One region of the Frankia sp. KB5 genome, then DNA from elsewhere that is predicted to be linked to it. Evidence: predicted binding sites of a transcription regulator. Region 1 holds the regulator's gene; the other holds the start of a gene.
What was found. The regulator LexA, encoded in region 1, represses DNA repair genes until DNA is damaged. The targets are predictions, from matches to a motif close to CGAACNNNNGTTCG.

Region 1 (4,198 bases):
ACGCCGGCGGTGGTACGTGACCGCTGGATCTTCAACCCACTCGCTTTCGCCGCTGACCTGCTCGGCTTCGTGCCGCGGCTGTCGGTCATGACGCTCCTCGTCTTCACTCGTCAGCTTCAACCTTCAACAATGTGTTGTGGGCATCCCCGCCCCAGGCCGCAGCCAGTGGACGTCGGGACGGTGCGGGGCCGGACCTCGACGCACGGCGGTGCCCGCGGGGACGAGCACGCGCACGGCAAACACARGCACGGCGAACGGCACCAGCCAGGTCGAGCCGGGCCGCATGCGTGCCGTCCGGGAGGTCCGCGGTCCTCGCACGGCCGCGACGCGGGATGTCACCCGTCGCCGGCGGGACCGGGCCGGCACGGCGAGCCAGGGCGATGTATGACGCTTTCGGTCGAGCGGTCCCGGCCCTACCTGCTATGCACCTGCTGGGTGCCGATCACCGGCGAGACATCGACGGCGCCACGCGGGACCGGTCGTGCTGGTCCATCCCGCGTGGTGGGAGGTCCGGCGGCCTCGGAGCGCAACGCGGCGATCGCGGACTCGAAGTCAGTCAACGACTCGAAGGCCAGGTACACCGAGGCGAAGCGGAGATAAGCCACCTCGTCGAGCTCACGGAGCGGACCGAGGATCGCCCGGCCGATCGCCTCCGCGGGRACCTCCGCCGACCCCGACGAGCGGACGGCGTCCTCTACCCGCTGCGCCAGAAGCGCGAGATCATCATCCCGCACCGGCCGGCCCTGGCAGGCCTTGCGGACACCGGCGATGACCTTGGCCCGGCTGAACGGCTCGGCCGCCCCACTGCGCTTGCGAACCTGAAGGGACGCCTCCTCCATCGTAGTGAACCGGCGACCGCAGGACAGGCAGGACCGCCTGCGGCGGATCGCCGAACCCTCCTCGGCCTCCCGACTGTCAACGACGCGACTGTCCGGATGCCGGCAGAACGGGCACCGCACGCGCTACGCCTCCTTCGCCCGCGCCGGAGCCGACCGCCCCGGACCGGGGATGAGGGACACCGTTGAGGACCCGGCATCCACGCCGGACAGACCACCTTGTGGATGGACCGCCAGCTCCCCGCGGAAGACCTGTGGAACAACCTGTGGATGACTTACACCCCGGTAAGCACCAGATGTTGTGTCCAAGGTAGCGCACGGCCCCAGAGATGAGGACAGCACCCCCGTATGGTCCGTGTGGTCCGCATCGCACGTGGCACCGCACGTGGACGAAAGACGACGGTGCGCGAGAACCCTGCGCCGAGACACTCGTGGACCCGGGAAGCCGGGCGTCAGGGAAGGAGTAACGACTGGCCCGGGGCGATCAGTGGTGACCGCAGGTGGTTCAGCCGCATCAGCCGGTCCACCATGACCCGGGTGTCGGCGCTCTCGTCGAGCGCCACTGCCACCTCCCACAGCGTCTCCCCCGGCATGACCAGATGGTGCCGCGGCGCCTCCGCGGTATCCGGCCCGGCAATCGACACCCCAGGCATGATCATGATTGCTACCYCCACGACGACCGCCACGACGATCGATACCACCACCACCCGACCCCGCCGGGTCAGCCGGAGCGGCGGGGGTGCGGGCGGGCGACCCGGCGGGGGTGCGGGCGGGCGACCCGGCGGCCGATGACCCACCCGGTCCCTGGCCATCGACAGGTCGACGACCCGCGCCCTGTGTGCGGATCCCACGGCACCCTCCCGTTCCGACGACACCGAACACCGAAGATCGAACCTTCGTTCGATCGAACGCGTGGTCGATTGTCGCATCGGGAACCGGAAACCGCCAGGGACACGCTCGAACAGACGTTTGAGATTCTGCGACCCGCCGGTTACCGTCGAGTCGGTCGGGTGTGAACCGGGCGGTTTCCCCCGGTCACGGACGGCGGCGAGTCGGTGGGTGACCGCTTCCGGAGCGGGACGGTCCGCCGTGCGGTCGCCGGCCGGCCGGTGGCCGCACGGCGGAAGAAAAACGCGACGAGGAGAGCGGTAAGCGATGACTAGCCAAGGCAGGGGTACGCGCCGGGGCGGAACCCGCGGCAACGTGCGAGCCTTTCCCGAAGGCCCCACGGACGCGGGCCTGACCCCCCGGCAGCGCAGGGTGCTGGAGGTCATCCGGGCCGCGGTGGAGCGGCGCGGATATCCGCCCAGCGTGCGGGAGATCGGTGAGGCGGTCGGCCTCACCAGCACCAGTAGTGTGGCTCACCAGCTCAAGGTGCTCGAGGAGAAGGGCTACCTGCGGCGGGACCCGAACCGCCCGAGAGCGATGGAGGTGCTGACCGTCGAGCACCCCCGGCAACGCGCGGATGTGGGCGCGGGCGCGACGACGGTGGCGGGCACGATTCCCATCGTCGGTGAGGCGGCGCCGGGCACCACCGAAGGAAGCAAGTCGGACGCGGCCTACGTGCCGGTGCTGGGCCGGATCGCCGCCGGTGGCCCGATCCTGGCCGAGCAGGCGGTCGAGGACGTCTTCCCGCTACCCAGGGAGATCGTCGGCGAGGGCACTCTGTTCCTGCTCCGGGTCGTCGGCGACTCGATGATCAACGCGGCGATCTGCGACGGTGACTGGGTGGTCGTCCGCCAGCAGCCGGTCGCGGACAACGGGGAGATCGTCGCCGCAATGATCGACGGGGAGGCGACGGTCAAGCGTCTGCGGGTTCGGGACGGCAAGATCTGGCTACATCCGGAGAACTCGGCCTTCGCCGACATCCCCGGTGAGGATGCGACCATCCTCGGCCGGATCGTGGCTGTGCTCCGCAGGGTTTGATGTGGATCGGCCGGCCGCCCGGCGGGCGGCCGGCCGGGTTGCCTCGCGTCTGATCYCTCCTGGGCTCAGGCCCGGTAGGCGTGCAGCTCCGCCGCGAGTCCCGAGGAAACCCGGGCGGACAGCCGGGTACCGGTCTCGGTGTGCTCCATCGTGAGCACCTCGCCGTTCGCGTGCACCCGGGAGACCAAGTCGCCCCGGGTGTAGGGCACGAGCACGCGCATCTCCACGTCGGGATGCGGCACCCGGGCACAGAGCGCGTCGACCAGCGCGGCCAGCCCCTCGCCCGTGCGTGCCGAGACGAACACGGCGTCCGGGGCGAGCTGGCGCAACCCCGCGACGACCGTCGGCTCCACGGCGTCCACCTTGTTGACGACGATCAGCTCGGGAACGCCGCCCGCGTCGATGTCGTTGAGAACCTCGCGCACGGCGGAGATCTGCGCGGCCGGCTCCGGCGATGATCCGTCCACAACGTGCAGGATGAGATCGGCATCGGCGACCTCTTCCAGCGTCGAGCGGAACGCCTCGACGATCTGATGCGGCAGATGCCGGACGAATCCGACGGTGTCGGTCAGGGTGAAGGCCCGGCCGTCCGGCAGGGTCGCCCGCCGCACGGTCGGATCAAGGGTGGCGAACAGCGCGTCCTCGACCAGGACACCCGCGCCGGTCAGCCGGTTGAGCAGCGACGACTTACCGGCGTTGGTGTAACCGGCGATCGCCACGCTGGGGACCTCACCCCGCCGCCGGGCGGAACGCTTGGTCTCCCGCACGGTCGTCATCGCGGCGAGCTCGCGGCGCAACCGCGCCATCCTGGCCCGCAGCCGCCGACGATCGGTCTCGATCTTCGTCTCACCGGGACCACGGGTACCGATGGGCGCCCGGCCGCCGCCACTGGCCGCGGCCCGCGACATCGACTCACCCCACCCACGCAGCCGGGGCAGCATGTACTGCAACTGCGCGAGCTCGACCTGGGCCTTGCCCTCGCGAGAGGTCGCGTGCTGGGCGAAGATGTCCAGGATGAGGGCCGTCCGGTCGATGACCTTTACTTTGACGACCTCCTCCAGCTGCCGCAGCTGACCCGGGGTGAGCTCGCCATCGCAGACCACCGTGTCCGCGCCGGTCGCCGCGACGACCTCGGCGAGCTCGCGGGCCTTGCCCGAACCGACGTAAGTCGCGGCATCCGGCCGGTCGCGACGCTGCACGAGCGCGTCGAGCACCACCGAACCGGCGGTCGTGGCGAGCGCCGCGAGCTCCGCCATGGAGCTCTCGGCCGACCGCGGGGAACCCGACGTCCATACGCCGATGAGGACGACACGCTCCAGCCGCAGCTGCCGGTACTCGACCTCGGTGACGTCGTCGAGCTCGGTGGCGAGACCGGGAACCCGCCGCAACGCGGCGCGATCCTCCAGGTCGAAACCGTCCCCAGAATCGTCGAAGAA
Region 2 (4,198 bases), on a different contig from region 1:
GCCTGCCGGGTCGTCTTCTCCCCCGCCCGGACCGTCTCCTCCCCCGCCCGGACCGTCTCCTCCCCCGCCCGGGCGGGGCTGATCCGGCTGCGTAAGCGAATATCCGGCGGTCTCGGGATACCCGGATGGACCTCTCGCGACCGGCCCGGCCTGCGGCATGGGGGGGTACGGGTGGCCGGGCTGATGCGGATAACCCGGCTGCACCGGCGGGCCGGGGTAACCCGGCTGCACCGGCGGGCCAGGGTAACCCTGCTGGACCGGCTGGACCGGGCCACCACGTCGCCTGCTCGCCACCTGCCGCGTGCCCAGTGGCCGATGCCGGCGCCACTGCCGCCGAACAGCCCAGAGGAGGGCCAGGGATGCGACGGCGCCGGCCGCCGGCGCGACGTCGTGGCCGGCGTCCAGCACCAGCAGGTAGAGGGCCATCAGCCCGCTGAAGACGTAGCCGGTGACGAAGAACGCGAAGGGCCGCAGGTTCAGCCGGCTCACCACATCCGTGTTCCGGAGCAGGATCGCCGGCACCAGCCAGATGAGGAAACCGAAGAAGAGCGCCGTAAGCGGCGCGAAAAACAGGTACCCGAGGAACGCTGCCATGATCAGAGGTCCGGCGGTCGTCGAGGGTCAGGCCGGGCCGGGAGCGGCGGGGACGTCTGCGCTGTGCGCCACCGTCGGGGTGCCGTCGAAGTACGGGCCGAGGGCGGCACGCCAGCGGACAAACCGCTCCGACTCCCGGAAGTTCGTCAGATGGGCGTCCAGGCTGTCCCACTCGACGAGCAGCACGAAACTCGACGGTGACTCGACCCCGCGGGTCATCCGCGCGGAACGACAGCCCGGCGTGCCGACGAGCTCCGCACGCACCCCGTGATACGCGGCGACGAAATCGTCCTCGCTGCCCGGTTTGATGTCGAACCGGGCAACTTCGAGGACCGCCCCGGCGGGCCGCCCGCCGTCCCGCCTCTCACTCGCCATGGATGATCCTGAAACTCATACCGCCCAGTCTGGCAGCATCGGGAGATCTGCGGTCCGCCAACATGAACCATGACCACGCCAAACACACCCGGGCACCCACCCGGGCCGCTGGCGGGCCGCTGGCGCTCTCCACCCGTGGGCCTCGTCCCGCTCCCGGGCCGAGAATTCAGTTCGCCATGTCGACGAACCGTGAGTAATGACCCTGGAAGGCGACGGTGACGGTGCCAGTCGGCCCGTTGCGGTGCTTGGCGATGATGAGGTCCGCCTCGCCGGCGCGCGCCGACTCCTTCTCGACCGTGTCCTCCCGGTACAGCAGGATCACCGCGTCGGCGTCCTGCTCCAGGCTTCCGGACTCGCGCAGGTCGGAGACCTGGGGACGCTTGTCGGCCCGCTGCTCGGAGGCGCGGTTGAGCTGGGAGATGGCGACCACCGGAAMGTCGAGCTCCTTGGCGAGCAGCTTCAGCGACCGCGAGATCTCGCTGACCTCCTGCTGACGGTTCTCCACCTTCTTGGGCGACGACATCAGCTGCAGGTAGTCGAGGATCACCAGACGCAGCTCGTTACGCTGCTTCAACCGCCGGGCCTTCGCCCGGACCTCCATCATCGTCAGGTGCGGGCTGTCGTCGATGAACAGCGGGGCCTCCGCGACCTCGCCTATCCGGCGGGCCAGGCGACCCCAGTCGTCGTCGGTGAGCCGGCCCGTGCGGATGTTCTGCAGGGACACCCGCGCCTCGGCGGACAACAGCCGCATGGTGATCTCCATGCGGCTCATCTCCAGCGAAAAGATGACCGACGCCATCCCGTTCTTGATCGACGCCGCCCGGGCGAAGTCCAGGCCGAGGGTCGACTTGCCCACGGCCGGCCTGGCCGCGACGATCCACAGCTGGCCGCCGTGCAGGCCGTTGGTCAGCTCGTCGAGGTCGACGAAACCGGTGGGCACCCCGGTCAGCGAACCGTCGTGCCCCTGGATGGACTCGATCTCCTCCAACGCCGGGTTGAGCAGCTCCCCCAGCGGCAGGTAGTCCTCGTTCGTCCGGCGCTCGGTCACCTCGTACACGGCCGCCTGGGCGCGGTCGACGACGTCGCTGACGTCCGGAGCCGCGCCGTAGGCGAGCTGCACGATGCGGGTGCCGGCCTCCGCGAGGCGGCGCAGGACCGCCTTCTCCGCGACGATACGGGCGTAGTACCCGGCGTTGGCCGCAGTGGGCACGCTCGAGATGAGGGTGTGCATGTAGGCCGGACCGCCCACCCGTTCGAGCAGATCTCGGYGGCTGAGCTCGGCGGCGACGCTGATGACGTCCGCAGGCTCCCCCCGGCCGTAGAGATCGCCGATGACCTCGTACACGAGGCCGTGCGCGGGACGGTAAAAGTCACCCGTCCGCAGGACCTCGACGACGTCGGCGATGGCGTCTTTCGACAGCAGCATGCCGCCGAGCACACTCTGCTCAGCGGGCAGGTCGTGCGGGGGAGTCCGGTCGAACTCTGCACTCCCACCGGAACCACGCGAGATCTCGGTGACGCTCACGACGCACCCTCCCGGGACTCCCGTAGACCCGTATTCGAACGTATGTTCGTACAGATCGGAACCGCTGTCAACGACCGCTCCGCCCCCGACCGGCCGGGGCTTCCAGCAGGGACCGAACGGGCGGCGCCCGGTGAGCCTCTCGCCGGGCGCCGCCCGCGTCACCGAAGGAGGCCTGGCCCGATCAGGCTAGAAGTACCTTCCTCGGCCTGGAGGGTCCGACCTTACGGACCGGCGGGCACACCCACCAAAAAGTTATCCACAGGCCCTTGTGGAAAAGCTGTGGGYAACCGGCCGAAACCTGGGGAGGACATCGGGACGGAAATCGGAAACCTGTGGACACCCGAGACCACAACCTCGACGAAACCTAGCTGGCAGGCGCCTRCATCCCGAGTGCCCTGTGGATGAGAAAAAGTTTCGGATCTGGTCGTCGCCCCTTGCCCCACACACAACGAACTCCCCTGGCCGACCACCTGAGACGGTCGGCCAGGGGAGCCCGTACAGCGAGCGCGGCGGTACAGCGGGAGAAACGGCGGATGCCACCCCGTCAGACCCGCCTGACCTCGGGCCCATCCGGCCGCGATCAGGCCCGCCCTGCCCTGGTCAGACCTGATCAGGCCTGCGTGACCTGGAGCTTCACGGTCGCGGTCACCTCGGGATGCAGATGCACGGCGACGGTGTAGGCGCCCAGGGACTTGATCGGCGTGGTGAGCTCGACGCGGCGCCGGTCGAGCTCGGGGCCACCCGCGGCGGTCACCGCCTCCACCACATCGGCCGCCGTCACGGAACCGAACAGGCGGCCTTCCTTGCCCGCCCGRCTGGTCAGCTCGACCTTGAGGCCACCGAGYTGACCGGCGATCTCCTGAGCGTGCCCGAGATCGCGAACCGCGCGGGCCGACCGGGCCCGCTTGATCTGCTCGACCTGACGCTCCGCGCCCTTGGTCGCGAGGATCGCGTACCGGCGGGGCACGAGGTAGTTACGCCCGTACCCGTTCGCGACCTCCACGATGTCACCCGGACTGCCGAGACCGGGGACCTCCTGGGTCAGGATGAGCTTCATTGCCACCCCCTACCGGGCCGAGGCGGTGTAGGGCAGCAGCGCCATCTCGCGGCTGTTCTTCACCGCCGTCGCCACGTCGCGCTGGTGCTGGCTGCAGTTACCGCTCACCCGACGGGCCCGGATCTTACCCCGGTCGGAGATGTACTTGCGCAGCAGCGAAGTGTCCTTGAAGTCGATGTAGTCGACCTTGTCCTTGCAGAAAACGCAAACCTTCTTCTTGGGCTTGCGCACGGCCGCCTTGGCCATGGGTGTGCTCCTACCTCGTTGTGTCGTTCGCGAGGACGACGACCGGCCGCTCAAAACGGTGGCTCGTCGGAGTAGCCGCCGGCCGGTTGCGACCAGGGGTCATCGATGGGTGCTCCACCACTACCGCCGCCGTAGCCGCCGCCGGCCGGAACGCCCGCGGGAACACCGGCAGGTGCGCCGGGGGRCGCGCCGGCAGGCGCGCCGTAGCCGCCTCCGCCCCCGTAACCGCCGCCACCACCGCCACGCGCGGCCTTGACGACCTTGGCGGTGGCGTAGCGCAGGCTCGGACCGATCTCGTCGACGTCGAGCTCGATCACGGTGCGCTTCTCACCCTCGCGGGTCTCGAACGACCGCTGCTTGAGGCGGCCGGTGACGATGACCCGAGCGCCCTTCTGCAGCGA

Region 2: a site for LexA is predicted at 2,530-2,543, ahead of dnaB (replicative DNA helicase). Genes of this name have one in related genera too.

Annotation. Positions count from the first base shown of each region.
Region 1 covers NZ_MRUJ01000107.1:15,341-19,538, forward strand. The annotation lists gene KBI5_RS11980 (vitamin B12-dependent ribonucleotide reductase) at 1-89, opposite strand, end outside; gene nrdR (transcriptional regulator NrdR) at 414-959, opposite strand; gene KBI5_RS11990 (LysM peptidoglycan-binding domain-containing protein) at 1,289-1,687, opposite strand; gene lexA (transcriptional repressor LexA) at 1,992-2,762, shown strand; gene hflX (GTPase HflX) at 2,828-4,198, opposite strand, start outside.
Region 2 covers NZ_MRUJ01000198.1:1,306-5,503, reverse strand. The annotation lists gene KBI5_RS18145 (hypothetical protein) at 1-594, opposite strand, end outside; gene KBI5_RS18140 (antibiotic biosynthesis monooxygenase family protein) at 622-969, opposite strand; gene dnaB (replicative DNA helicase) at 1,136-2,494, opposite strand; gene rplI (50S ribosomal protein L9) at 3,105-3,551, opposite strand; gene rpsR (30S ribosomal protein S18) at 3,561-3,797, opposite strand; gene KBI5_RS18120 (single-stranded DNA-binding protein) at 3,848-4,198, opposite strand, start outside.